Regions from separate parts of the Citrobacter sp. GW821-FHT07H02 genome, predicted to be linked through region 2. Evidence: predicted binding sites of a transcription regulator. Region 2 holds the regulator's gene; each other region holds the start of a gene.

The links. The regulator CRP, encoded in region 2, controls carbon source genes, mostly activating them, when cyclic AMP is high. The targets are predictions, from matches to a motif close to ATGTGANNNNNNTCACAT.
Positions count from the first base shown of each region.
Region 1: a site for CRP is predicted at 4,874-4,891, ahead of AC07NP_RS10140 (YjcB family protein). Genes of this name have one in related genera too.
Region 3: a site for CRP is predicted at 3,587-3,604, ahead of ldtB (L,D-transpeptidase). Genes of this name have one in related genera too.

Region 1 covers NZ_JBWKPZ010000007.1:64,164-74,254, reverse strand. The annotation lists gene ghxP (guanine/hypoxanthine transporter GhxP) at 1-445, opposite strand, end outside; gene AC07NP_RS10160 (glutathione S-transferase family protein) at 778-1,446, opposite strand; gene soxR (redox-sensitive transcriptional activator SoxR) at 1,804-2,262, opposite strand; gene soxS (superoxide response transcriptional regulator SoxS) at 2,349-2,672, shown strand; gene AC07NP_RS10145 (EAL domain-containing protein) at 2,675-4,261, opposite strand; gene AC07NP_RS10140 (YjcB family protein) at 5,023-5,304, shown strand; gene ssb1 (single-stranded DNA-binding protein SSB1) at 5,410-5,940, opposite strand; gene uvrA (excinuclease ABC subunit UvrA) at 6,191-9,013, shown strand; gene AC07NP_RS10125 (MmcQ/YjbR family DNA-binding protein) at 9,075-9,425, opposite strand; gene aphA (acid phosphatase AphA) at 9,566-10,091, opposite strand, start outside.
Region 2 covers NZ_JBWKPZ010000002.1:380,362-390,452, reverse strand. The annotation lists gene AC07NP_RS04930 (ABC transporter ATP-binding protein) at 1-222, shown strand, start outside; gene AC07NP_RS04925 (nicotinate phosphoribosyltransferase) at 293-1,783, opposite strand; gene prs (ribose-phosphate diphosphokinase) at 1,797-2,654, opposite strand; gene AC07NP_RS04915 (NUDIX domain-containing protein) at 2,850-3,569, shown strand; partial or broken gene AC07NP_RS04910 (hydrolase) at 3,605-4,667, shown strand; gene AC07NP_RS04905 (YheU family protein) at 4,670-4,888, shown strand; gene AC07NP_RS04900 (phosphoribulokinase) at 4,942-5,811, shown strand; gene AC07NP_RS04895 (OsmC family protein) at 5,858-6,262, opposite strand; gene crp (cAMP-activated global transcriptional regulator CRP) at 6,571-7,203, shown strand; gene AC07NP_RS04885 (YccS/YhfK family putative transporter) at 7,255-9,342, shown strand; gene argD (bifunctional acetylornithine/succinyldiaminopimelate transaminase) at 9,332-10,091, opposite strand, start outside.
Region 3 covers NZ_JBWKPZ010000001.1:457,071-467,161, reverse strand. The annotation lists gene AC07NP_RS02190 (glycoside hydrolase family 31 protein) at 1-376, shown strand, start outside; gene AC07NP_RS02185 (glucuronyl esterase domain-containing protein) at 485-1,777, shown strand; gene AC07NP_RS02180 (ABC-F family ATPase) at 1,880-3,472, opposite strand; gene ldtB (L,D-transpeptidase) at 3,706-4,626, shown strand; gene AC07NP_RS02170 (anion transporter) at 4,699-5,811, opposite strand; gene mntR (manganese-binding transcriptional regulator MntR) at 5,808-6,281, opposite strand; gene mntS (manganase accumulation protein MntS) at 6,468-6,596, shown strand; gene AC07NP_RS02155 (phosphoethanolamine transferase) at 6,864-8,447, shown strand; gene ompX (outer membrane protein OmpX) at 8,546-9,061, opposite strand; gene rhtA (threonine/homoserine exporter RhtA) at 9,416-10,091, shown strand, end outside.

The DNA of each region.
Region 1 (10,091 bases), on a different contig from region 2:
TACCAATCCCCGTACCATGTGCCACACCCTGCGGCAGGTTTCGCAGGATCCAACTACGGATACCCGTTGCGGAGATAACCGTAAACAGCACGCCCATCAGGAACACCGCGCCAAGCGCGACCGGTACGCTGATGTGCTGACCCAGCACCAGACTAAACGCGGTGAACGCAGTCAGAGAAATCGCACAACCAATGGCCAGCGGCAGGTTCGCCCACAGACCCATTACAATCGAACCCACACCCGCCACCAGACAGGTCGCCACAAATACGGCGGCTGGCGGGAATCCTGCTTTACCCAGCATCCCCGGAACGACGATCACAGAGTAGACCATCGCCAGAAACGTCGTTAATCCGGCAACCACTTCCTGACGGACGGTACTTCCACGGTGTGAAATTTTAAACCAGGCGTCAAGTGAACCGCCGGTACGCGCTGAAGGCGTAGACATAGAAAACATCCCCTGAGAGTTTATTTTTTCGTCGATATGCGTGGTGGACAATCCACTGCCAGCGAAACGTCATCTCCATGTGCTACGTTTGCAACAATAGGGGTGTCGCAAAAAAGCAAACGTTTAGCTCCGCGCATAAAAAACGGGTAGTAAAAAAAAGCAAACGATTATCCAGCGATTCTACGGGGGTTTTCAACTTAACTTTGTCCCTTTTTACGCATTTCTTTTTAGAATGGCGAAGAAACAGACAATCGATGCGCAAACGTTATCGTCAATGCGCAATCTGATAACAATTTTCTCCTGTGCTGTTCATAAATCAACCAGAAAACAGCTTACCCGCCGGGGATCTCGAATGCGCCGCCCTGATGAATCGCGCGTTGCCAGGCGGGTCGCGTCTCCACCCGTTTTTTCCAGGCGCTGATGTGCGTCAGGTCCTCAATTCCGCTTCTGGCAAGCAGCGCAAACAGCGGGAAACTCATTTGAATGTCCGCCATGCTGATATGCTCTCCGGCAAACCAGGGGCGTTCCGCCAGATGCGCATCAATATAGCGGGCATGCGTTTCCAGTTGCGGATTGAGCCAGGCTTTTTGCACCCCTTGTCCCAGCACGCCGCCCAGCGTACGCAACCCAAAGGGGACGGGAGGTTTACCGAGGCTCACGAAGACCAACTTCAGCAGTAACATCGGCATCAGCGAACCTTCAGCATAATGAAGCCAGAACCGGTACTGCCGTTTCTGTTCGCTATCAACCGGTTTAAAGTGTCCTGCGCTGTCATAGGTTTCCTGCAAATACTCAAGTATTGCCCCGGATTCGGCGAGGATGGCGCCGTTGTCTTCAACCACCGGGGATTTACCAAGAGGGTGGATTTTTTTCAGCGCCGGCGGTGCCAGCATCGTCTTTTCACGCTGATACCGAATAATCTGGTACGGCAGCGATAACTCCTCTAATGCCCACAGTACGCGCTGGGATCGGGACTGATTCAAGTGATGTACTGTCAGCATGTTTGCCTCCTGTTTTTCATTCCAATTAACTATAGAAAATTGTCGAAGATGGCGTAAAAATTTCGGCTAAATAATCGACATAACAGTGGCAAACCTGCGGTCGTGGCATACAATTACAGTATCAACACAGACCGGAACCTCCACCACGTGCTCGACTGAGGGGTGTTGACGTCGGGGGAAACCCTCCCGTGAACCAGCGGGATAGAGTGAAAGACAAAGACCGGAAACAAACTAAAGCGCCCTCCTGTGGCGCTTTAGTTTTGTCCTGTTATGACTGGAGCGCGCGTTTTTGGTCCTGCAAAAACGCGTAAATGACAACCCTGATACGCATCGCGCCAGCGGGTCAACACAAACCGTTTAATCATCTTCCAGCAATCGCGCGCCCGTCCCCTGCTCGCCTAACTGATCGCCAGGGTTACGCAATGGGCAGTCACTACGTGAAAGACAACCGCAGCCAATACACCCGTCCAGTTCATCACGCAACGCCTCCAGCGTGTGGATGCGCCTGTCCAGCTCCTCACGCCATTGCGATGAAAGCTGCCGCCACTCTTTTACACTCAATGTATGGCCTTCCGGCAGTACGCCCAGCGCCTCGCTAATGGTCGCCAGGGGAATGCCAATTCGCTGAGCAATTTTGATGATCGCCACATAACGCAACACATCGCGTTTATATCGTCGCTGATTGCCGCTGTTGCGAATACTGCTGATCAGCCCTTTGCTTTCGTAAAAGTGCAAAGCGGATACCGCCACGCCGCTACGCTTTGCCACCTCGCCCGGCGTCAAAAGGGCTTTAATGCGGGGTAATTTCTTTTCCATAAATCGCTTTACCTCAAGTTAACTTGAGGAATTATACTCGCCCGCAGACAAAACGACGAATTGAACACTGAGAAAGAGGCAGCAATATGTCCCATCAGCAGATTATTCAAACCCTTATTGAATGGATTGATGAACATATCGACCAACCGCTGAACATTGATGTGGTCGCAAAAAAATCAGGTTATTCGAAGTGGTACTTGCAGCGAATGTTCCGAACGGTGATGCGCCAGACGTTAGGCGACTATATTCGCCAGCGTCGGCTCCTGCTGGCCGCCGTTGAACTACGAACGACCGAACGCCCCATTTTTGATATTGCGATGGATCTGGGATATGTGTCGCAACAAACCTTTTCGCGTGTCTTCCGCCGCGAGTTTGATCGCACCCCCAGCGACTATCGCCATAGCCTGTAATATTACTGCTCGTGCTGCATCATGCTCACGAGCGGTCGTTGTAACCATTGCATGAACTCTTGCGGCGGTAGCGCTTTCGCAAAGTGCCATCCCTGACAGTAATGGACGCCGCGCTTAAGCAACCAGGTGACCTGCTCTGGTGTTTCCACCCCTTCCGCAATGGTCTTCAGACGCAGGCTTTGCGCCATTTCAATAATATGTTCCGCGATAAGATGGCTGGTACTGTTGGTGGTCAACGTATCGACAAACGATTTGTCAATCTTCAGAATGTCGACATTCAACGAATACAGATTGTGCAGGTTCGAATACCCTGTGCCGAAATCATCAATGGCAACTTCATAGCCTGCCTGACGAAACGCCTGAATCACCGGCGTCATTTTGGGCACATCAATAAATCCGCGCTCCGTCACTTCCACTTTAATTTGTTGCGCAAGCACCGAATGCTGGCGTGCTTTCTCAGCGATTAACGCAATCAGGCGCGAGGAGTGAAAGTCAGAAGCCGAGAGGTTGATCGAAATATACAGATGGGGATGCCGCGCCAGGAAATGGCCCAAATCATTGAACACCCCTTCGACGACATAATCCGTAAGCTGTTCAATCATGCCCTCTTTTTCTGCCAGTTGGATAAACTCCGTGGGGCTCATGACCTGCCCTTCACATCCCGGCCAGCGTAACAGTGCCTCCGCACCGACGCATTTTTCATTTTTGACATCAATGATCGGCTGGTAATGAACACAGAGTTGACGTTTATCAATCGCACGCTGCAGCAAACGGCGGGGAGAGTGATATTCCCGGCGGGTACGCCACCCCATCAGCAGCAAAATACTGCTACAGATAATGCCTAACGGCAGTGTCAGCGTGGCCTGGTGATACAGATTCTGGTAAAAACGATCGCTTGAAGACGAAACAATCACCGCAATCGGGCGTTTTTCGGAATGCACAATAGTGTAGAAACGATTGTCTTCCTGAAAAACTAATTTATCACGGCGTATCAGCGGGAGTAATTGTTCAACATTGGCCCACTCGCTGACAGAGAAAAATGATTCGGTGACCGTATCGTACACTCCCCAGGCCAGGGACTGATCATCAGACATCACTTCGCTGTAAGATAACGGATTTATCACCGCCACATAGTTTCCCCTTTGCATATACGTCATTTTATAGCCTGCAAAAAAAGGGGTGTCGCGATAGTAATAAATAGCGGTATCAGGTTTTCGTTGATAATTGGCGGAGGGAATAATATAAGGACTGGCGGGTGCCATAACGGTCGAACACAAGAAATGATCGCCCTGGGCATAAATTAGCTCGCTAATATACAAGCGACCACGAATAATATTCAGCATGCGTTGCTGATGCGCAGAAGTGCACGCTTTGCCATGATACTGTTCTGCTGCATCACGCGCTAAATCAGCCTGTAAGATAACCAGCTCTGTTTTATCTAACGCCAGTTGTGCAAAAGAGTGAAGTTGGTTATGCGTTTCTGATACCGCGCGTCCCTGAGCGAACCATAGCGCCAGCATCACGGGGAGCAATGCCACCATGATTGTTCCGAGGAACTTCAGCATCTTGCTGCGCGCACTACGATTCATTTCAGCCCTATTTCCCTGCAGTATATGTGCCTGTCATCATCAAGGCTGGATGTTCTGGCTCAATAATTCGAGTTGCAGGACCAGGCGTAGTGACACGGCACGTAAAAGCGAACCCAGGCACTAACAAAACGCAATGACCGGGGTGAACGAATGCAGCCGTAGCACATGCAACTTGAAGCACGTCGAGTCTATAACAAACAGGTGATTAAATTGCATGAATCTATCAACATTAGCAACAGACTTTTCTTAGTAAAAGTCTGATATTGACGGATGATGATAATATTTTCCCGTAAGGCAAACTTGAAGTTACGCTTATTTTTATTAAGGAATACGCGGCCCGACAAGGATTCGGATTTTTCTTAAATGAATGACATGCGTATTTTTAAAAAATTTCGTTAATTTTTCTGAATGGTTAATTTTACTGAAAATATAAAAGGGTAATAAAGATACATCTTTATTATCCAACGCCTGGCGCTAAATAATTTGAATAACAGCGCATGCAACCTGAAACATGACCACCAGAAATCCTCTCCCATCCTTGTTTACCACATATTTATCGTGGTTATAAAACAGGCAAAAAAGGGCGTCCCACGCTGGCGAATAAATCACTCAATGTGATATAGTTCACAAAACAAATGAAACAAAAACAACGTTTCATTAAGTCTTGTTCTCAAAGCCCGCCGATAACCAGAGTGCGCCACGTCTCCCGTGAACAGCACCGTGCTGTCCAGGGCAGCAGCTACTCTCAGAGGATTTGTTTCATGGCAACCATCACCACTGGCGTGGTTCTTCTCCGCTGGCAATTGCTGAGCGCCGTGCTCATGTTTTTAGCCAGCACGCTGAATATTCAGTTTCGTAAATCAGACGCGATTGGGCTGTCAGTCATCAGTAGCGCTCTTGGCGTGGTCTCCGCCTGTTGGTTTGCAACCGGTCTGCTCGGTATTACTCTGGTGGATATCTCGACCATCTGGAGCAATATCGAATCGGTGATGGTGGAGGTGATGAGCCATACGCCACCCGAGTGGCCGATGGTGTTAGTCTGATATTGAGAAGAGCCTCCTCCGTGGAGGCTTTTTATTAGGCAATAAAAAACCCCCTGTCGAGACAGGGGGTTGCAGAAAACACGTTACCGTATTAACCCATCATTATCAGAACGGGATGTCGTCATCGAAATCCATCGGCGGTTCGTTAGACGGCGCTGGTGCAGACTGCTGCGGACGAGACTGCGCGCCGCCGCTGAACTGATTGCCGCCCTGAGGCTGCTGAGGCTGACCCCAACCACCCTGCTGCTGACCACCTGCACTACCGCCTGCCGGAGCACCGCCGCCCTGACGGCCACCCAGCATCTGCATGGTGCCGCCCACGTTAACCACCACTTCCGTCGTGTATTTTTCTACGCCGGACTGATCGGTCCATTTACGGGTGCGCAGCTGACCTTCAATATAGACCTGAGAACCTTTACGCAGGTATTCGCTGGCCACTTCCGCCAGTTTGCCAAACAGCACAACACGGTGCCATTCGGTCTGCTCTTTCATCTCACCGGTCGCTTTATCACGCCAGGATTCGGAAGTAGCCAGCGTAATGTTGGCAACTGCGCCACCATTCGGCATATAGCGTACTTCCGGGTCCTGGCCCAGATTACCGACGAGAATCACCTTGTTTACGCCTCTGCTGGCCATGATCGTGTCTCCTGAAAAACGTTTCTTAATAAGTGTAAGCGCGGGATTGTAGCATTTCCAATAGCGCTTTTACTACGTTGCGAGGTCGATTCCAGTCAACAACCTCAGCCGGACATTGTTGCACAGGCACCTGCGTTTTGCATTCCAATACTGGATATCCATTCAGGTTTTATTGTGTCATAATTAACCGTTTGTAGTCACCGGTGGCTCCATGCGACCGGGCAAAAAGCGTTTAATCCGGGAAAGGTGAATGGATAAGATCGAAGTTCGGGGCGCCCGCACCCATAATCTCAAAAACATCAACCTCGTCATCCCCCGCGACAAATTAATTGTCGTGACCGGGCTTTCGGGTTCTGGCAAATCCTCGCTCGCTTTCGACACCTTGTATGCCGAGGGGCAGCGTCGTTACGTTGAATCCCTTTCCGCGTATGCGCGTCAGTTTCTGTCGCTAATGGAAAAGCCGGACGTCGACCATATTGAGGGGCTGTCGCCCGCCATCTCAATTGAACAGAAATCGACGTCCCACAACCCGCGCTCCACGGTAGGGACAATTACCGAAATCCACGACTACCTGCGTCTGTTGTTCGCCCGCGTTGGTGAACCCCGCTGCCCGGACCACGATGTTCCGCTGGCTGCCCAGACCGTCAGCCAGATGGTGGATAACGTGCTGTCGCAGCCAGAGGGAAAGCGCCTGATGCTGCTGGCGCCGGTGATCAAAGAGCGTAAAGGTGAACACACCAAAACGCTGGAAAATCTGGCGAGCCAGGGCTACATCCGCGCCCGTATTGACGGTGAGGTGTGCGATCTCTCCGATCCGCCGAAACTGGAACTGCAAAAGAAACACACCATTGAGGTAGTGATCGACCGCTTCAAAGTCCGTGACGATCTGTCCCAACGTCTGGCCGAATCCTTTGAAACGGCGCTGGATCTTTCCGGCGGTACGGCGGTGGTGGCCGACATGGACGACCCAAAAGCAGAAGAGTTGCTCTTCTCCGCCAACTTTGCCTGTCCGATTTGCGGCTACAGTATGCGTGAACTGGAACCCCGGTTGTTTTCATTCAACAACCCGGCGGGTGCCTGCCCGACCTGCGACGGCCTTGGCGTACAACAGTATTTCGATCCCGACCGGGTGATCCAGAATCCCGAGCTGTCGCTCGCGGGCGGTGCTATCCGCGGTTGGGACCGTCGTAACTTCTATTACTTCCAGATGCTGAAGTCGCTGGCTGAGCACTACAAGTTCGACGTGGATGCGCCGTGGGCCAGCCTGAGCGCGAATGTTCACAAAGTCGTGCTGTACGGTTCGGGTAAAGAGAACATTGAATTTAAGTACATGAACGATCGCGGTGATACCTCAGTACGTCGCCATCCGTTCGAAGGCGTGCTGCACAATATGGAACGACGTTATAAAGAGACGGAATCCAGTGCGGTACGCGAAGAGCTGGCGAAGTTCATCAGCAATCGCCCGTGCACCAGTTGTGAAGGTACGCGCCTGCGTCGTGAAGCACGCCATGTGTTTGTTGAAAATACGCCGCTACCTGCGATTTCCGACATGAGCATCGGCCATGCGATGGATTTCTTCAACAACCTCAAACTCGCCGGTCAGCGTGCGAAAATCGCAGAGAAAATCCTTAAAGAGATCGGCGATCGTCTCAAGTTCCTCGTCAACGTCGGCCTGAATTACCTGACGCTTTCCCGTTCTGCGGAGACGCTCTCCGGCGGCGAAGCGCAGCGTATCCGTTTGGCCAGCCAGATTGGCGCGGGGTTAGTCGGCGTGATGTACGTGCTGGATGAGCCGTCGATTGGTTTGCATCAGCGTGACAATGAACGTCTGCTGGGAACGCTTGTCCATCTGCGTAATCTTGGTAACACCGTTATCGTCGTAGAACACGACGAAGATGCGATTCGCGCCGCTGACCATGTGATCGATATCGGTCCTGGCGCTGGCGTTCATGGTGGTCAGGTGGTCGCAGAAGGCACACTCGACGATATCATGGCGGTTCCTGAATCCCTCACCGGCCAGTACATGAGCGGCAAACGCAAGATTGAAGTGCCCAAACAACGCGTTGCAGCGGATCCGGAGAAAGTGCTGCGACTGACAGGCGCGCGAGGCAACAACCTGAAAGACGTGACGCTGACGCTGCCCGTGGGCCTGTTTACCTGCATTACCGGCGTTTCCGGTTCCGGTAAATCCACCTTGATTAACGACACGTTGTTCCCGATTGCGCAAACGCAGTTGAATGGCGCAACGCTTGCTGAACCCGCGCCGTATCGTGATATTCAGGGTCTTGAACATTTTGATAAGGTCATCGACATCGACCAAAGTCCGATTGGCCGTACACCGCGCTCCAACCCGGCGACCTATACCGGCGTATTTACCCCCGTACGTGAACTGTTTGCCGGTGTACCGGAATCACGCTCGCGCGGTTATACGCCGGGGCGCTTTAGCTTTAACGTGCGTGGCGGGCGCTGCGAAGCCTGTCAGGGCGATGGCGTGATCAAAGTCGAAATGCACTTCCTACCGGATATCTATGTGCCGTGCGATCAGTGCAAAGGCAAACGCTACAACCGCGAAACGCTGGAGATTAAGTACAAAGGCAAGACCATCCACGAAGTGCTGGATATGACTATCGAAGAAGCACGCGAGTTTTTTGATGCCGTTCCGGCGCTGGCGCGTAAGTTGCAAACCCTGATGGATGTCGGTCTGACCTACATTCGTCTCGGTCAGTCAGCAACGACGCTCTCCGGTGGTGAAGCGCAACGCGTGAAACTGGCGCGCGAGTTATCCAAACGCGGTACCGGGCAGACGCTCTATATTCTGGATGAGCCAACAACCGGTCTGCACTTTGCGGATATTCAGCAGTTGCTGGACGTGCTGCATCAGTTGCGCGATCAGGGCAACACCATTGTGGTGATTGAGCACAATCTGGACGTGATCAAGACGGCGGACTGGATAGTCGATTTAGGCCCGGAAGGCGGCAGCGGCGGCGGGGAAATCCTCGTTTCCGGTACGCCAGAAACCGTTGCAGAGTGCGAAGCCTCACACACTGCCCGTTTCCTCAAACCGATGCTGTAGTGGTACCAATGCCGCTTCCTGGTGTGTCAGGAAGCGGCACTCATCGCCCCGAAGTTCAGTGTTATATCAACTGTTTACGTTTCTCGTCAGGTAGGGTGTTCACTGCCTGCTGATAAGAGGCGTCAACCAGGTAATAGATCTGCGAATCCGGCAGAGAGCCATCCAGATATACCGTGCTCCAGTGCGCTTTGTTCAGATGTCGACTGGGACGCACGTCGCTGTGTTGCTGGCGCAACAACTCTGCCAGTTCAGGGCTGGTTTTCAGAGAGACTGCAGGACGTTCTTCCACCTCTTTCACCATCGCGAAGAGGACATCTTCCACTTTAATTTGTGTGGCCTTCCAGTCGCTGTGCACGCTCTGCTCTGCGCCTGTTTTTGCCATGCAATATTGCAGTAACTCCGAATTGGTCATCTTTATTCCCCTTACACGCATGCCGCCCACTGAGAACATCTTTTATTCAGTGTGCAGCAAGTCAGCGAAAGGTAAAAGTGAACAGCTCAATTTTGTTTAAAAAAACAGCAAACCGGCAAACGCAACGTTCGCCCGCTGTCTTAATATTCTGAGTTGACGATCACTTCTTCACCAAACGCACCTGCCTGCGGCAACGGTTTGTAGGTTGAGTTAGACGCACGCAGAATACGAACACCACGAATCCCCACATCACGAGCGGCGGTGATATCGTTATCCGAATCGCCGTAGAACATCAGGATATTTTTACTCTGCAACCACTGTGTTTTGGTGTTCTGGCCTGCTTTATCACCCGCGAAAATCACCGGGTTCATCGCCGTTGCCGGAATATGGAAGTTATCAGCCAGCGTTTTGGAGACGGTTTCAGTTTTCGTCTGGCTACGTCCGGTAACAAAGAAGATGCTGTCGCCGCGGCGGACGTGCATGTCAATGAGCTGACGCGCAACCTCTTTCGGAATGCTGAACTCATCCCAGCCATTATTCATCTTCTCCCAGAACGCCGGATTCTTCAGGTAATCCTCACTGTCCGGAGACCAGGTTTTTTTGCCGCGCCAGAAACCTGGGCTGGAAAACAGCACGGTGTCATCAATATCAAATCCGACGGCCATC
Region 2 (10,091 bases):
CGTAAAGAAATTGCGCGACTGGAAAAAGAGATGGAGAAACTGAACGCGCAACTGGCGCAGGCGGAAGAAAAACTGGGCGACAGCGAATTGTACGATCAGAGCAGAAAAGCCGAGCTGACAGCCTGTCTGCAACAGCAAGCCAGCGCCAAATCAGGGCTGGAAGAGTGTGAAATGGCCTGGCTTGAAATACAGGAACAGCTCGAACAGATGCTGGCCGAGTAGCCGTGATTGCCGGATAGCGACGTTGAAGCGTCGCCATCCGGTCTGCTACCTGAAAACCGGGTGAGGTGAATCAGCGTTGCGTCGCCAGCCGCTGGCGGATTTGTTCAAAATGTTCGCGGTTGAACAGTGCCCCATCGAGGAAACGCGTCTTCAGTTCACCCTCCTGCTCCTGAACCCAGCTTTGTTCATCGTGCAGACGTAATTCGCCCTGCTCATCACGCGCAACGCGCAGCAAACCGCGGGCAGAGCGTTTCAGTCCATTATCGGTTTTCGGCGCTTTAAAGATCGTACGGCCGTTGCCGTAGACCTCTCCCCAGGTCGCTTTCATCGCAAAACCAAAGGTGTCGCGCGTGTTGTACTGATAGGTGAAAGAACCGACTCCGAAGACCACATTTGAACTGGCAAACCCTTTCGCCTCCAGCCGCCGCAGGATCTCATTCGCCCGTTCAAGGGTGATGGAGTCGCCATAAATCAACCCGACGTGCGGGTCGAGCACCTTATAACCTTTCTCATTGATTGTGCCGCCGAAAATCTCCCACAGCACTTCCACCGATCCTTTCTCTTGTGGGCTGCGGTCAGCGCGATCATTCTCGTCCATTCCGGTGCCGCAAAGGATCTCCACCGGATCACCGCTGTCGGGGCGAAAGACCACCCGCCCTTCCCGCGCCAGAATGGTATTTTTGAGTTCACGGGTATACTCCGTCAGCACCTGCCAGTAGTCCCAGGTATCAGACACTATCGACACAAAACCCTGCGGGTAAAGATCGACAATCAACCGACGGAACGTTTCAATCTCATGTTCACGCTCGCCCATGCACATCACACTGTGTTCGGTCGCCGGAATACTGGCGCCGATAAAATACGCGTCGCCGTCGGTGTAGTAATCACGGGCATACAACAGCGACGGAATGCTATCCGTGCCTTTAAAACTCAACAGATGTCCACTGCCCGCCTGCATGGTGTCCTGAAGACCGGCCATGCCGCGAAACGAAAAATCATGGCATTGAAAGTCGAGGTGCGTCAGGTCGCTACAGGTTTTCTGTGCCCAACTCTCACAAATTTTGCGGTAATGGTGAGCAATGGTGGCGTTCGTTGAGGCTTTCCAGAGTTCCGCCGACAGTACGGTTTCCAGGTAATTCACCAACCAGAAAAACTCGGGTTTGGTGTTGATAATGGTGAGAACCGGTACCGCCATTGGCACTTTAGTGCCTTCATCCAGCGCCTTAATATGCAACGGCAAGTAGCCCAACTGATGCAGCGCGCGAATATGATCGACCGCGACGGCATCGCGACCGAGATAACTGTCCATCACCTGCTTATATTCGTTGACCACCTCGTCTTCCGGACGGACAAAGAAGGCCTCGTTAAACAGATCGACCAGGAACCACTGTAAAAAGCCCTGCAGACCAAAGAACACCAGCTTGCCGTCCGGCAGCGGCGACTGAAAATAGCGATCGCTGCGCGGTGTGAAGTTGGAATACACCCGGGTGGTTCCCTGCGGATACTGCACGCGGTGGGAGACTTTATAGCCGTCGATAGCCAGAATTGGATTCATTTTCATTATGTTGTCTCCCTCAGCGGTAAATCGCGTCAATGTCGATAAGTTCAAACTGCGGATGCGCCAGCGTCGGTGCAGCCAACGAGGTGGTCGTGTAGAGGGCATCAATGCCATTGGCAAACAGGTGTTCCACACCTTTCGAGAAGATGCCATGCGTCACGTACAGACTGACACTGCGCGCTCCGGCATCACGTAATACCTGCGCCGAACCAATGAAGGTGCCGCCTGCGTCGCACAGGTCGTCGACAATCAGCACATCCCGGTCCTTCACGTCCCCCGCCACCAGCGAAAAGCCGGTCAGATTGCCGCTCGCCACATCGCGTTTTTTACTCAGGATGGCGTACTCCGCTGCCCCTGCGACTCTGGCCACAGCATCGATTTTCTTCAGTGACCCGGCGTCCGGCGCCACCAGCATCAGCGCATGTTGTTGAAACTGACGGCGCAGAGTCGCGCTTTGCATCAGGCAGGCTTCCTGTGGCACAGCGATCATGTTATCTATCGCCGCCGCTGCAGCGTCGCTATGCGGGTCGAGCACTTTCACCTTGTCGAACTTCAGCGTGTTGAGCTGACGGGCAAAGACTTTCAGTGCAAAGCTGTCACCGGTAACCATATGGCGGTCCTGACGCGCCCACGGCAGCCAGGGAAGTTCAAGATGACTCACCAACACATCCGTCTGATGACGTACCGCCTCAACCAGTTGCGCCAGCAGCATGAAATCGTTCATATCACGCATCGCCGCTGCGCGAATGCGCATCAGACGAGCGGAGGGCGGTAACGTCTCCGTCACCTTCAGCCAGACAGCGCCATCCGGAAAAACACCGCTGGCAATGGCGTAGACCTGCTCATCCAGCGTTAATGTCAATTTTTCGCTCATATCTCATCCCGCCCCTTAATTATGTCCCTTCGACACAATTAATAATGTCCCTAAGACACATATTAAGCAAGCGCAAAATTGATTAATTTTTCGCAGAGAAGTTAATCAGCTGATAAGTAATGGAAAAAAACGCGCCTTGCCGCCTGATGTCGTGCTGGTACACTTGTGAACGTTCCACATCACCGTGAGTGCCTTATGACAACCGAAGCCGACTATCTGAACCAGTACGATGCCAGCCGCTTTCCTTCTCCCCTGGTCACAGTGGATAGCGTGTTGTTCACCCTGCATGAACAAACGCTGTGTGTCCTGCTGGTCGAACGGGCAAAGCAGCCGCAGAAAGGGCGCTGGGGATTGCCTGGCGGTTTTATTGATATGGCACGCGATGATTCCACCCGCGCGACGGCGTTACGTAAGCTGACAGAAAAAACAGGGGTTTCCCCTTCATGGCTGGAGCAACTGGATACCGTCTCCGGACCCGACCGCGACCCGCGCGGCTGGAGCCTGACCGTCACCTGGTTCGCGCTGATCGCCTGGGCCGATTGCGCGCCGCATATCGCCAGTGTTAGCGACGCTCGCTGGGTACCGCTCGACAAGCTTGCCGAATATCCTCTGGCGTTCGACCACGAGAAAATCATTGCCTCAGCGCTGCATCGCCTACGGCAAAAAACGATGTACTCGTTACTGCCCGTCTACTGTCTGCCGGCGTCGTTTACCCAGGGTCAGTTGCAGGAGGCGACCGAAATCATTCTGGGTCAGGCCATTCAGCGTAAAAGTCTGATTCGCCGTTTTGAGGCGTCGGGCATGTTTGAAGAGACAGGGGAAAGTGCGGCAACAGGCACGCGTAAAGCCCGTCTCTGGCGGCGTAAACCCGGGGTGGACATCCATCTTTTCTCACGTAACCTCCTGACTGACTAAGCGTAAAATCACATATTGGCTAACCTGCCAGCCGTGTGCGCGGTATAGTTATTCTTCCCGATGATTAATTGCTCTGGTGCTATGGTTGAAATCACCCCCACAGAAATGACCCCGACCGACGCTGATTCGTATGAGTTCCGCCCGATGCGCGGCATCAGCAATCGCCATCTACAAACGATGCTCCCACGACTGATCCGCCGTAAAGTGCAGTTCAGCCCACACTGGCAACGCCTGGAATTACCCGACGGCGATTTTGTCGATCTGGCATGGAGTGAAGATCCGCATCAGGCGAAACACAAACCGCGTCTGGTGGTGTTTCATGGTCTTGAAGGTAGTCTGAACAGCCCGTATGCCCACGGACTCATAGAGGCCGCGCAAAAGCGTGGATGGCTGGGTGTCGTGATGCACTTTCGCGGTTGCAGCGGCGAACCCAATCGCCTGAATCGCATTTATCACTCCGGGGAAACGGAAGACGGCACCTGGTTTTTACAGTGGTTACAACGCGAGTTTGGTCGTGTTCCCACCGCTGCGGTTGGCTATTCGCTCGGCGGCAATATGCTGGCCTGCCTGCTGGCGAAAGAAGGTCGGGGGATTCCTGTCGATGCGGCAGTGATTGTCTCCGCACCTTTCGTGCTTGAAGCCTGCAGCTATCACATGGAAAAAGGGTTTTCGCGCGTTTACCAGCGCTACCTGCTCAATCTGCTCAAAGCCAACGCGTCACGCAAACTGGCGGCCTATCCCGGCACGCTCCCTGTCAATCTGGCGCAGTTAAAAGCGGTACGGCGTATCCGTGATTTTGATGATCTTATTACTGCTAAAATTCACGGTTTTGCTGATGCGATAGACTATTATCGTCAATGTAGCGCCATGCCGTTGCTCAATCAGATCGCCAAACCCACGCTGATTATTCACGCGAAAGACGATCCGTTTATGGACAGTCATGTGATCCCGAACCCCGAGAATCTGCCGCCGCAGGTAGAGTATCAATTAACCGAGCATGGCGGGCATGTCGGCTTTATCGGCGGGACGCTGCGCCGCCCTGAAATGTGGCTTGAATCGCGTATCCCTGACTGGCTCACCACGTATCTGGAAGCATAATCATGATGATCCCCTGGCAGGAGTTGTCCCCTGAAACGCTGGATAACCTGATTGAAAGCTTTGTATTGCGCGAAGGCACCGATTATGGTGAACATGAACGTTCGCTTGCGCAAAAAGTCGCCGACGTCAAACGTCAGCTACAGTGTGGCGAGGCCGTTCTGGTGTGGTCCGAACTCCACGAAACGGTCAATATTATGCCCAAAAAGCAGTTGCACGAGTAATCCCCCGCTGAGGGCCGACTATACTAAAACGAGTGTTTATTCATGGAGTTGTTATGTCTGCCAAACATCCAGTGATTGCGGTAACAGGGTCCAGCGGCGCGGGGACCACCACCACCAGCCTCGCGTTCCGTAAAATTTTTTCACAGTTAAATCTGCGTGCCGCCGAGGTGGAAGGCGACAGTTTTCACCGCTATACCCGCCCGGAAATGGACATGGCGATCCGCAAAGCGCGGGACGCCGGGCGGCATATCAGTTATTTCGGCCCCGAAGCCAATGATTTTGGCCTGCTGGAACAAACGTTCAGCGAGTACGGACAAGTGGGCAAAGGCCAGTCGCGGAAATATCTGCATACCTACGATGAAGCAGTACCGTGGAATCAGGTGCCGGGAACCTTCACGCCGTGGCAACCCTTGCCTGAACCGACCGACGTCCTGTTCTATGAAGGGCTGCACGGCGGCGTAGTGACGCCGCACCATAACGTGGCGCGCCATGTGGATTTACTGGTTGGCGTAGTACCGATCGTGAACCTGGAGTGGATACAAAAACTGATCCGCGACACCAGCGAGCGCGGACACTCCCGCGAGGCGGTGATGGATTCGGTGGTTCGCTCAATGGATGATTACATCAACTACATCACCCCGCAGTTCTCCCGTACGCATATTAACTTCCAGCGTGTACCCACGGTAGACACCTCGAATCCCTTTGCGGCAAAAGGCATCCCGTCATTAGACGAGAGCTTTGTCGTTATTCATTTTCGTAATCTGGAAGGGATCGATTTTCCCTGGTTGCTGGCGATGCTTCAGGGTTCATTCATTTCCCACATCAATACATTAGTCGTGCCGGGCGGCAAAATGGGACTGGCGATGGAGTTGATTATGCTGCCGCTGGTTCAGCGACTGATGGAAGGCAAAAAAATCGAATAATGCGCAGCGTTGCCGGATAAGCGTCACGCCCTCCGGCAACCTGAGATCACGCGGCAATCACTTCGTATGAGTGCGTGATATTCACCGCTTTTTCCAGCATCAACGCAACAGAACAATATTTTTCTGCAGAAAGATCAACAGCGCGCGAAACGGCGGCGTCTTTCAGGTCATTGCCAGTCACAATGAAATGCAGATTGATATGCGTGAACAGGCGCGGCGCCTCTTCACGACGCTCGGAAGTGAGCTTCACTTCGCAGTTGGTCACATCCTGGCGTCCCTTTTGCAGAATAGACACCACATCAATCGCACTGCAGCCACCCGCGGCCATTAACACCATTTCCATCGGACTCGGCGCTTTATCACCGGAGTTACCATCCATCAAAATTTGGTGGCCGGAAGCAGACTCTCCCAGGAAGGTTAGCCCTTCGACCCATTTCACACGCGCTTGCATATTTCGTAACTCCAATGTTTCAATTTTCCTGACAGATTACGCGGACATAACAAATCTCGCAATGGAAGGCGACCTGCATCATGCTGAAGCGAGACACCAGGAGACACACGGCGAAAGCTATGCTAAAACAGTCAGGATGCTACAGTAATACATTGACGTACTGCATGTATGCAGAGGACATCACATTACAGGCTGCAGTACATTTTTAGCAGCCCCCTTCCCTGGCAGCGGGAAGCATATTTTGGCAACCCCAGAGACAGCGTCGTTTTCTGGCTCTGGAGACAGCTTATAACAGAGGATAACCGCGCATGGTGCTTGGCAAACCGCAAACAGACCCGACTCTCGAATGGTTCTTGTCTCATTGCCACATTCATAAGTACCCGTCGAAGAGCACGCTGATTCACCAGGGTGAAAAAGCAGAAACGTTGTACTACATCGTTAAAGGCTCAGTGGCAGTGCTGATTAAAGACGAAGAAGGGAAAGAGATGATCCTTTCTTATCTGAATCAGGGCGATTTCATTGGCGAATTAGGCCTGTTTGAAGAAGGCCAGGAACGCAGTGCATGGGTACGTGCAAAAACGGCCTGTGAAGTCGCTGAAATCTCCTACAAAAAATTTCGCCAACTGATCCAGGTGAACCCGGATATTCTGATGCGCCTGTCTTCCCAGATGGCTCGTCGCCTGCAAGTTACGTCCGAAAAAGTCGGCAACCTTGCCTTCCTCGACGTAACTGGTCGTATCGCTCAGACTCTGCTGAACCTGGCGAAGCAACCCGATGCGATGACTCACCCGGACGGCATGCAAATCAAAATCACCCGTCAGGAGATCGGTCAGATCGTTGGCTGTTCTCGCGAAACCGTTGGTCGTATTCTGAAAATGCTGGAAGATCAGAACCTGATCTCCGCGCACGGTAAGACCATCGTCGTCTACGGCACTCGTTAACCCCGTCGAAATGGCGTATTACCCTGTAATGCGCCATTTTTGTTGGCACCGATGTGGCGAAGACTGATTTATCACCCTGAAATCAACTACGCACTGCGGCAAACGCTGGTGCTGTGTTTGCCTGTGGCGATCGGCCTTATCATTGGCCAGTTGCATCTGGGATTGCTCTTTTCTCTCGTTCCCGCCTGCTGCAACATTGCCGGGCTTGATACTCCCCACAAACGCTTTTTCAAACGCTTAGTCATTGGCGCATCGCTGTTTGCCGGATGCAGCCTGGCCATGCAGCTACTGCTCGCGCAAGCAATACCGCTACCGCTGATTCTGACGGGTTTAACGCTGATTCTTGGCGTGACGGCGGAACTCAGCGCCTTGCATGCCCGACTCCTGCCTGCCTCGCTTATCGCCGCTATTTTCACGCTAAGCCTGGCCGGTAACATGCCCGTCTGGGAGCCGTTGCTGATCTATGCCCTGGGCACCCTGTGGTACGGGCTTTTTAACTGGTTTTGGTTCTGGCTCTGGCGTGAACAACCGCTACGCGAGTCACTCAGTTTGTTGTACCGCGAGCTGGCCGACTACTGCGAAGCCAAATACAGTCTGCTCACCCAGCATGCCGATCCTGAAAAAGCGCTGCCGCCCTTGTTGGTACGCCAACAGAAGGCGGTGGATCTCATCACCCAGTGTTACCAGCAAATGCACATGCTGTCGGCACATCACAATAATGAATATAAACGCCTGCTGCGGGCCTTCCAGGAAGCGCTGGACTTACAGGAACATATCTCCGTCAGTCTGCATCAGCCAGAAGAGGTGCAAAAGCTGGTCGAACGCAGCCATGCGGAGCAGGTGATTCGCTGGAACGCGCAAACGGTCGCTGCGCGCTTGCGCATCCTGGCGGATGACATTCTGTATCACCGCCTGCCGACTCGCTTTAGCATGGAAAAGCAGATTGGCGCGCTGGAGAAAATCGCCAACCAGCATCCCGATAACCCGGTGGGTCAGTTCTGTTACTGGCACTTTAGCCGCATTGCCCGTGTATTGCGGACCCAACGCCCACTCTATGCCCGCGACCTGATGGCGGATAAACAACGCCGACTCCCGCTGATCCCGGCCCTAAAAAACTATCTGTCCTTCAAATCGCCCGCTTTGCGAAATGCCGGGCGCATCAGCGTAATGCTGAGTATCGCCAGCCTGATGGGCAGCGCGTTACATCTGCCGAAACCGTACTGGATCCTGATGACGGTGCTGTTTGTAACGCAAAACGGCTACGGCGCGACGCGGGTTCGCATACTACACCGTTCGGCGGGCACGCTGGTTGGACTGGTGATTGCGGGTGTGACGCTACACTTCCACATCCCTGAAGGCTTCACGCTGGCGGGCATGCTGGTCATTACGCTGGTGAGTTATCTGATCATTCGTAAAAACTACGGCTGGGCAACGGTTGGGTTTACGGTCACTGCGGTGTATACCCTGCAATTGCTGACGTTAAATGGCGAGCAGTACATTGTGCCGCGGTTTATTGATACGGTGATTGGCTGCCTGATCGCGTTTGGCGGAACGGTCTGGCTCTGGCCGCAGTGGCAGAGCGGTCTGTTGCGCAAAAACGCCCACGACGCGCTGGAAGCTGACCAGGAAGCCATCCGCCTGATCCTCAGCAGCAATCCACAGGCAACGCCGCTCGCGTATCAGCGTATGCGTGTCAATCAGGCGCACAACACGCTGTACAACTCGCTGAATCAGTCCATGCAGGAACCCGGATTTAACGCGCACTATCTGGCAGATATGAAACTGTGGGTAACGCACAGCCAGTTTATTGTCGAGCACATCAATGCAATGACCACACTGGCGCGGGAACATACGATGCTGACGCCAGACCTTGCGCAACGCTATCTGGAATCGTGCGAAATTGCGCTCCAGCGCTGCCAGCAGCGTCTGGAGTATGACGGACCGGGCAGTTCTGGCGATGTGAATATTCTGGAAGCGCCAGAGACGCTCTCCCATGGGCCATTAAGTACCCTGGAACAACACCTGCAGCGCATACTGGGCCACCTGAACACCATGCACACCATTTCGTCGGTCGCCTGGCGTCAACGGCCTCACCACGGGATCTGGCTCAGCCGTCGGTTACGGGATATTAAGAGCTAACGACTTTCGCGACGGCCTGCGCGAAACGCTGCATTCCCTCGTCGATATCCGCCTCTTCCACCACCAGCGAAGGGGCGAAGCGCATCACATCCGGACCGGCATTCAGCACCATCACGCCTTCATTCGCGCCCGCATAAAGAAACTCACGCGCTCGTCCCTGATATTGCGGCTTCAACTCTGCCCCAATCAGCAATCCCATCCCGCGAATGTCGCTGAAAACGTCGTACTGCTCGTCAATTTTCTGCAAATGCTGAACAAATTTCTGCCGTTTCGTCTGAATGCCGTCCAGCACGTCTGGCGTGTTAATAATATCGAACGCTGCGCCAGCAACCGCGCAGGCCAGCGGGTTACCACCGTAGGTGGAACCATGGGAACCGACGTGAAACGCAGAGGCAATCTCCTGCGTGGTCAGCATGGCGCTCACCGGGAACCCGCCGCCAAGCGCCTTGGCGCTGGTCAGAATATCCGGCGTCACGCCATAGTACATATACGCAAACAGGGAGCCTGTGCGCCCCATACCGCACTGCACCTCATCAAAGACCAGCAATGCCTGATGCTGGTCGCACAATTCGCGCAGACCTTTCAGGAACTCGGGGGTTGCCGCCGTTAATCCCCCTTCCCCCTGGATGGGCTCCACCACCACCGCGCAGGTATGGTCATCCATCACAGCTTTCACCGCATGGAGATCGTTAAAGGGAACATGGACGATGTCGGCCGGTTTCGGTCCAAAACCATCGGAATACTTCGGC
Region 3 (10,091 bases), on a different contig from region 2:
GCCGCTGCTGGTACGGGCAGGCGCCGGTTTACCGCTGAGCGAACGCATCACCCACGTCAGCGCAGAAAAAGATGATACGCGCGAGCTGAAACTCTTCCCCGTGAAGGGCACAGGTACGACGACCGGTATGCTGTTTGAAGATGATGGCGAGAGCTGGAATTATCAGCAAGGCAATGCGCTGTGGCTTACGTGGGAGATGCGTTGCAGCGCCAGCGCGATCCATGTGAACTTCACCCGTAAAGGCCACTATCAGCCCGCGTGGCACAAACTGGCCGTTACGCTGGTGGGCAATGACCCACGCACCGTGTTTATCGATGGCAAAGAAGTTTCACGAGACGATGCGCATTTTTGCCTCTCCACCTCCACATTGCAGTGACATCAACGGTGAGTTCCACCTTGTACGGTTCTTACCTGTTAACAGAGACGCCCACGACGGGCGTCTTTGGGAGAGTCGGACATGAATGGACCCCTTCACGGAGTTTTTATGAACAAGACTATCTTAGCTGTCGTTGTCTCGCTTGCCGCCTTCACCGCCCCTTCAACCTTTGCCGCCGAAGGCTTCAAACCCAATTACGATGAAAGTAAAACAGGCACCCTGTCGCTGCCGCAGGCAATTCCGGCGGGCACAAAGGATGCCAGACTCACATGGGAAACAACGCGGCGTAGTGAAATTTTAAATCTGTTTCATGACAACGTGTACGGCAAAACTTTCACGTTTAAGCAGGTGAAAGTTATAAAAACATCGGCAAAGCATCCCTTAACGCTTTCCAAAGGCTATTGGCAGACCGTGGATTTATCGCTGGACGGTCGGCCTGCGCAATTGCTGATGTATATGCCTGATTCCGCCAAACCGGTGCCGGTATTCGTCGGGTATAACTTCTGCGGCAACCACGGGGTGACGTTCAATCCTGCACTGCCTGTTTCCACGCAATGGGCGAATCCGCTGGTCTGCGGCAGCAAAGTCGACCCCACACAGGTCACGACGCTGCACAATACCTTCACCCCCGCCTCGCGCGGCGTGCGCGCCTATCGCTGGCCATTCGATGACATCGTGTCGCAAGGCTTCGGTGTCGCCACCCTGTATTATGGTGACGTCGTCGCCGATAACCCTGCTGATTTTAAACGCTTTATCCAAACCAGCCGTCCCGGTGAAGCGGTGGGAGACTATTCCGCGATTGGCGTCTGGGCCGGCGGTTTAAGCGCCGTCGCGGATTATCTGCAGACCCGTAAGGATGTCGACAGCGACCGTCTGGCGGTCATCGGTCATTCGCGGTTGGGCAAAACGGCACTCTGGGCAGGCGCCAATGATTTGCGTTTTCGCTACGTCATCGCCAACAACGCCGGTGAAGGCGGCGCGGCGCTGGCACGCCGTAACTATGGCGAAACGCTGGCGTCAATCACCACCGATTTCCCGCACTGGTTCTCGGTCAAATACGCGAGCTATGCCAATAACATTGATGCGCTACCCGTAGACCAGCATATGTTGATCGACCTGATCGCCCCCCGTCCGGTGTATGTCGCCAGCGCGAAAGAGGATCAATGGTCAGATCCCAAAGGCGAGTTTTTATCTGTTGTGGCCGCCAAAAGCGTCTATCAGCTTTATACCGATGATATTTTCACAACCGACCAACAGCCAAAAACAGGACAGCCGTTACACAGTCGTCTGAACTATCACTACCGGGAAGGGGTTCACGATCTCTTTCATTACGACTGGCAGCAGTATCTGGACGTCGGTAAGAAATATTTGCAGGAAGACACGTCGGTGTCGAAGCGTTAAGTATGGGGTTTGTCACCTTCCCCAGACCACAAGCCGGGGGAAGGTCTCAGGAAAAATGCCCAATGTTGCATTGGGCATTACTCAGGCAGTATTAGAGCCTGATTATTCGACGCCTTTGCTACGCAGGTAATCTTCGTAGTTACCGGTGAAGTCGATCACGCGTTCCGGCGTAATTTCGATCACGCGGGTTGCCAGCGAGCTAACGAATTCGCGGTCGTGAGAAACGAAGATCAGCGTGCCCTGATACATCTCCAGCGCCATGTTCAGCGATTCGATAGATTCCATATCCAGGTGGTTGGTCGGTTCATCCATCACCAGAATATTCGGTTTCTGCATCATCAGCTTACCGAATAGCATGCGCCCTTTTTCACCACCGGACAGCACCTTAGCGGGCTTTTTGATATCGTCCTGGCTGAACAGCAGACGACCAAGGAAGCTACGAACAACTTGCTCGTCGTCACCTTCCTGTTTCCACTGACTCATCCATTCGAAAACGGTCAGATCGTTTTCGAACTCATATTCGTGATCCTGCGCGTAGTAGCCAATTTGCGCATTCTCAGACCATTTAACGGTGCCATTATCCGGCGCCATGTCGCCTACCAGCGCTTTCAGCATGGTCGATTTACCCACGCCGTTCGCCCCCAGGATGGCAACCTTCTCGCCCACTTCCAGCAGTAAATTGAAGTTTTTAAACAGCGGACCGTTATCAAAGCCTTTGGCCAGCGCTTCCACTTCCAGCGCGTTACGGAACAGTTTCTTGTCCTGTTCGAAACGGATGAACGGGTTCTGACGGCTGGAAGCCTTCACTTCGTCGAGCTTGATTTTATCAATCTGACGCGCACGTGACGTTGCCTGACGCGATTTCGAGGCGTTGGCGCTAAAGCGGCTAACGAAGGACTGCAGATCGGCAATCTGCGCTTTCTTCTTGGCGTTATCGGCCAGCAGACGTTCACGCGCCTGGGTTGCCGCCGTCATGTACTCGTCATAGTTACCGGGATAAACACGCAGCTCGCCGTAGTCCAGATCCGCCATGTGCGTACAGACCATGTTCAGGAAGTGACGGTCGTGCGAGATAATGATCATGGTGCTGTCGCGGTCGTTCAGCGTCTGCTCCAGCCAACGAATGGTGTCGATGTCCAGGTTGTTGGTCGGTTCATCAAGCAGCAGGATGTCCGGGTTTGAGAACAGTGCCTGCGCCAGCAGCACACGCAGCTTCCAGCCGGGAGCGACTTCGCTCATCGGGCCGTAATGCTGTTCTACCGGAATGCCAACACCCAGCAGCAGTTCACCAGCACGTGACTCAGCAGAATAGCCGTCCATCTCGCCGTATTTCACTTCCAGATCGGCCACTTTATAGCCGTCTTCTTCGCTCATTTCCGGCAGCGCGTAAATGCGATCGCGTTCTTGTTTCACTTCCCACAGTTCAGCGTGGCCCATGATCACCGTATCCAGTACAGTGAACTCTTCGAACGCAAACTGATCCTGACGCAGCTTACCAATACGCTCATTGGGATCGAGGGAGACGTTACCCAGCGTCGGCTCAAGGTCGCCGCCGAGGATTTTCATAAAGGTGGATTTACCGCTACCGTTCGCGCCAATCAGGCCGTAACGGTTGCCGCCGCCAAATTTGACGGAAATATTTTCAAACAGCGGCTTACTGCCGAACTGCATGGTGACGTTGCTGGAAACTAACACTGGCGTATCCTGAGAAAAATATGTGACAAACCGCATATTATGCCACAAGTCTTAAATAAGATCGCGTATTGTCAGGAGCAGGAATGCAGAACAAAAGGTCAGATCAAGGGAAAAATGTGATTTCGTACACATCTGATTTCCCTGTGAACCCGAATGCACATATAATGCGCTCCCAACACTACAGAATTCTCAACCCAATAGCCTGCCTGGCACTGAATCTCGCATAAATGAATATGAATATGAAATTGACAACGTTTTTCGCGGCGGCACTCGCAGTTGTTGGCTTTTGCAGCACTGCTTCAGCCGTTACGTATCCACTTCCGACAGACGGTAGCCGGGTGATTGGTCAAAACCAGGTCATCACTGTCCCGGAAGGCAACACCCAGCCGCTGGAATATTTTGCAGCCCAATACCAGATGGGTCTTTCCAACATGCTGGAAGCGAACCCTGGCGTGGATACCTTCCTGCCGAAAGGCGGTACGGTGCTGAACATTCCGCAGCAGTTGATCCTGCCGGATACCGTGCATGAAGGTATTGTCATCAACAGTGCTGAAATGCGTCTGTACTACTACCCGAAAGGCACCAACACCGTTATCGTGCTGCCGATTGGTATTGGCCAGTTAGGTAAAGATACGCCGATCAACTGGACCACCAAAGTGGAACGTAAAAAAGCAGGCCCGACCTGGACGCCGACGGCAAAAATGCACGCCGAATACCGTGCTGCGGGTGAACCGCTGCCTGCGGTCGTGCCTGCCGGCCCGGATAACCCGATGGGTCTGTACGCACTGTATATTGGCCGTCTGTATGCTATCCACGGGACTAACGCCAACTTTGGTGTTGGTTTGCGCGTGAGCCACGGTTGTGTGCGTCTGCGTAACGAAGACATCAAATTCCTGTTTCAGAATGTGCCGGTCGGTACGCGCGTTCAGTTCATTGATGAGCCTGTGAAAGCCACCACCGAGCCAGACGGCAGCCGCTACATTGAGGTGCATAACCCGCTGTCGACCACTGAAGCTCAGTTTGAAGGCGGTGAGATCGTGCCGATTACGCTGAACAAGAGCATTACAAGCATCACCGGTCAGCCTGACGTCGATCAGTCCGTCGTTGAACAGGCAGTACAGAACCGTTCTGGTATGCCGGTTCGTCTGAACTAATTCCATGAAAAAGGCCCGATAGCACTATGCTTATCGGGCCTTTAACACGCCAGCCAACATCCTGCCTAAGCGCTATCTCAACAGCAACAATCCATACCCTACCAACGCCGCCCATACCAACATCGGTAACGAATACAGATGGAAACGCCACCAGATGCGTCGGTCGTTTGCCATGCGTAATGCAATCAGATTTGCCAACGAGCCCGGTAACAGACCGAAACCGCCGACATTAACAGCCCATGCCAGCAACAGCGTAGGCGGTACATAGTTCAACAGTAAAATCGTCGTGGGCACGTTGCTGATAAATTGCGACAGTCCGATAGCCGTCAACCAAAGTCCCGGCCCGGAAAGCGTGCCGATATGGCCTGAAATTGCCTGCAACGCGGGAAGCTGCGTTAATAAATGCACGTCGATAAACATCGCCATAAACACCAGCAGCAACGTCCAGTCAACGCTGAGCACTACCCGGCGCGCCAGTACCAGAAATCCTGCCGCCACAATCGCCAGTCCCCACAGTTCCTGCTTCAGCTCCAGCGAACTCAGAAAGACGATGTACAGCCCGAGACAGCACCACACCAACCGCGGCTGCCAGTCTGGCGAGCGCGTCCCGGTATGGTATTGCAGCGCTTTCGCCGGAAAACAGAACCAGCACAGCACCAGTAAGGTCAGCATCATTGCGACAGCGAGCGGCAGCATCTGCCAGGTAAAGGCGGTAAATGACAGGCCAGAACGTCCCCACAACAGAATATTTTGCGGGTTGCCAATGGGGGTGAGCAGTGAACCGGCATTCACCGCCAGCGCTTCAAAAATGATCAGCCGATTAACCGGAATCGCGCACAGTTTTTTGAGGGTAATGGTGAGAGGGACCACGATAAACAACGCCACATCGTTGGTCAGAAATGTCGACAACCCTGCGGCCGCCAGCACCATGAACATCGCCAGACGACGCTCGGTGGCAAACCTGCGGGTCATTCTGCGCCCCAGCACATCGAAGTAGCCGCTCAGTTCAACCCCTTTTGTCAGCAGCATTAAACCGCTGAGGGTAATAATGGTATGCCAGTCAATGGCAGCGAGCCAACGACGAGGCGCAAACGGTACACAAAAACTTAAGCCAATCCCAATAATCATCAACAACTGAAAAAAGCGATCGCGCCTGAGCGCGCGCAAAAAAAAGGGAAGACTCATTCAGATGCGGTTCCGTTCTTTTGTGTAAACAGTCGAAAAGCCTCCAGCGTTTCCTGACTCACGTGATGCTCCATTCCCTCTGCATCACGGCGCGCGATATCCGCACTCACACCCAGCACCAGCAGAAAATTTTCAACGATCTGATGCCGCTCACGGGTCTCTTGCGCCAGTTTCTCCCCTTCCGGGGTCAGGAACACCCCTCGCCAGGGGATCATTTCAATCAGCCCGACCGAGGCCAGCCGTTTAAGCATTTTGGCGACGGTGGGTTGCGAAACACCGAGTCGGGCCGCCATATCGACCTGACGCGCCTCCCCGACCTCGATGATTAAGTCGGAAATCAGCTCGATATAGTCATCAATCAGTTCACGACGGTGCGCTTCCCTGACCTGACGAAACCCCTCGACATGTTCCTCGACATTCACTAATTGCGTCACTTTTTTTGTTGTTGGCGTACCTGCGCGACGACTCATTCTGCTTCCCCATGACTGTGACGTGTTGACTGTATCTGATGTAAGAGAAGTCATTGTAAACCAGAGTTGTCCTGGCACAAAAAATTAACGTTTTAGCAATAGCTATATAATATAGCCTGTGCTATATCTGTATGTAATACAGTCATCCCTCACGGATTGATGGGATCGAGAAGTCAGGAGGTTTATATGAACGAATTCAAGAGGTGCATGCGCGTGTTTAGTCACTCCCCCTTTAAGGTACGGTTAATGCTGATCTCAATGCTGTGCGAAATGATCAACGGCAAACCAGAGCAGGATAAACCCTCCTCACGCTAACGCGGCGTCGCGGTACGCCGCATCATTTTCTTATCTCCACTACAGATCATTTTATCGTTTCAGCGCAAATACCCCTTCTTTTTGTCTGATTTGTTATCCCCTTCGCAAAACATTTTCGCTGTAGTAGTTGACCTAAACATGAGCAAGTTCTATCTTCTTGCAGCCCTGCATATATTGCGGCACGCAGATACCCTCTTCACGCACTCTCAGGCAGGCATTAACCCTTTGCGCCAGGGTAAGCACATGGCGTTTTTGTAATAGTGGCATATGAATTTAACCCTCAAAGACTCGCTTATTGCCCGCAGCCGGGTCATTACCCCGTGGACGGCCTTTTACTTTTTACAATCTTTGCTGATTAACCTCGCACTGGGTTACCCCTTTAGCCTGCTTTATAGTGCAGCCTTTACCTGCATATTGCTGCTGCTATGGCGCAGCGCGCCGCGTACGCAAAAGGTATTGGTCGGCGTATGTTCATTGATCGCCGCAATGTATTTCCCGTTCGGCCAGGCATACGGTTCGCCCAACTTTAATACCCTGCTGGCGATGCATTCGACCAACGTGGAAGAGTCGGCCGAGATCCTGACGATCTTCCCGTGGTACAACTACCTGGTGGGCGTCTTCATTTTTGCGCTGGGCGTGATTGCTATCCGCCGCAAAAAAGAGACCGAAAAGAAGCCCTGGAATACGCTCAACAGCCTGTGCCTGCTGTTTAGCATCATCGTGTTCTTTGTTACCCCCGTACAAAACCTGGCATGGGGCGGCGTCTTTAAACTGAAAGATACGGGTTATCCGGTGTTCCGCTTCGTCAAAGACGTTATCGTCAATAACAATGAAGTGATTGATGAAAAGGCGCGGATGGCGAAACTGGCCGGTATGAAAGACACCTGGACTGTGACGGCGGTCAAACCCAAATACCATACCTATGTGGTGGTGATTGGCGAAAGTGCACGCCGGGACGCGCTGGGGGCGTTTGGCGGTCACTGGGATAACACCCCCTTCGCCAGCACGGTCAACGGCAATATTTTTATGGATTACGTTGCTGCGAGCGGATCCACACAAAAATCGCTTGGCCTGACGCTTAACCGTGTGGTGGACAATCAACCGCAGTATCAGGATAACTTTGTGACGCTGGCCAACCGCGCCGGTTTCCAGACGTGGTGGTTCTCTAATCAGGGGCAAATTGGCGAGTACGACACCGCTATCGCCAGTATTGCGAAACGTGCTGACGAAGTGCATTTCCTGAAAGACGGTAACTTTGAAGCGAACAAAAATGCGCGTGACGAAGCGCTGTTAAAAATGACCGCCCAGGTACTCGAAACCGAGCATACGCAGCCGCAGCTTATTGTCCTGCATTTAATGGGATCTCATCCGCAGGCCTGCGATCGTACGCAAGGTAAATACGCGGAATTCGTGCAGTCAAAAGAGACATCCTGCTATCTCTACACCATGACGCAAACTGACGACCTGCTACGCCAGCTGTACGACCAGCTGCGCAATAGCGGCAGCAGTTTCTCGATGGTCTATTTCTCCGATCACGGTCTGGCGTTTAAAGAGCGTGGAAAAGAGGTGCAATATCTGGCGCATGATGATCAGTTCCAGCAGAACTTCCAGGTGCCGTTTATGGTGATCTCCAGCGATGATAAAACCCACCGCAAAATCAAAGCGCGCCGTTCCGCTAATGACTTCCTGGGCTTTTTCGCACAATGGACCGGGATCAGCACAAAAGAGATCACTACCAAATACCGTTTCATCTCTGAGCAGAAAGCCGGGCCTACCTTCATTACCAACTTCAAATTACAGAAGGTGGATTACAACCACCTTGGCACTGACATCTTCGACACCAAATCGTGATAACCGAACGGGGGGATGAGATATCCCCCGTCGCTTTCGCCATTTTCAGACAAAAAAAATCCGCCCCAAGAGGCGGATTTTTCATATCACCGTAGTGATTAGAAGCGGTAACCAACACCCGCGATCCAGGTACCAACATCAACGCTACGAATACGGCTCTGCTCGTAGGAGAAGTCCAGAGCAACGTTTTCGATCGGGTTGAACTGAACACCGGCACCGTAGGAGAAACCGTAGTCACTGGTGTCGTGTTTGTCAGTCGGTAAATTCGTTTCCTGGAATTTACCGTAGCCAACACCCACTACACCGTAGATGCTTGCCCAGTCGTTCAGACGGTAAGCCGGACCAGCGGTGAGGCCGTAATACTGGGTTTTGTTGTAATCGCCTGCACTGTTGGTACGACTTTTTTCGGTGTAGGTGAAGGAACCAATTACGCCCAGCGGGTTGTTGTCCTGCTCGTAACGATACTTCAGGTTAAAACCGCCCATTTTGTTGGCCTGGCCCTGAGCATCGCTCTGAGCGTAACCACCAGTAACGGTAGAAGTAGCAGCTACAGCAGTACCTGCGGAGATAGCCAGTACAGCGGCCAGTGCTGAAAGACATGCAATTTTTTTCATAACCACCTCAAATGTGCTTCAAGTAAATCCTAAGCTTTAAATATATCAAATATTGATGAGAAACTCTTTGTGATTCGCGATGTCTAACGAAGCCTTTCATGTAACAGAACGTTTCCAAAGCTCGCTATCTCTTTCAAATAACATCACTTTTCCGCATGATTGCACCATTATTACGCGCAAAATATGGCACGTTCATCCAGATTAATCCTAATCACGCAGATTATTAATCCATCAACAAACACCCATTTTACGGATTTTCTGGATTTTTTTTTCAACGAATACTCAACCGCCAGAGGGTTATTTCCTTTACACTCCCCCTTTTACTTTTCTACACACTTATTGACAGGAGAAAGGATGCCGGGGTCGTCACGAAAAACGCCAGTCTGGTTACCCATCTTGGTTTTACTTATTGCCATGTCCTCTATTCAAAGCGGGGCTTCACTGGCGAAAACGCTCTTCCCTCTCGTTGGTGCGCCGGGCGTTACTGCGCTGCGCCTTGCGTTGGGTACGTTAATCCTTATCGCGTTCTTTAAACCCTGGCGTTTGCGTTTTGCAAAAGAACAACGTCTTCCTCTGGTGCTTTATGGACTGTCGCTGGGGGGAATGAACTACCTCTTTTATCTGTCGATCCAGACGGTGCCATTGGGTATCGCCGTTGCGTTGGAATTCACCGGTCCCCTTGCGGTGGCCCTGTTTTCTTCACGACGTCCCGTTGATTTTATTTGGGTGGCGCTGGCCGTCCTCGGGCTCTGGTTTCTGTTACCGCTGGGACAGGATGTCTCTCATGTTGATCTCACCGGCGCGTTACTGGCGCTTGGAGCAGGCACCTGCTGGGCGGTTTATATTCTCACCGGACACCGCGCGGGAGAGGAGCACGGTCCCGCCACCGTCGCAGTCGGCTCACTCATTGCCGCAATGGTTTTTGTCCCGCTTGGCGTCCTCCAGGCGGGTGATGCCCTGTGGCACTGGTCGATTATCCCAATAGGCCTGGCTATCGCTGTCCTTTCCACAGCACTGCCCTACTCGCTGG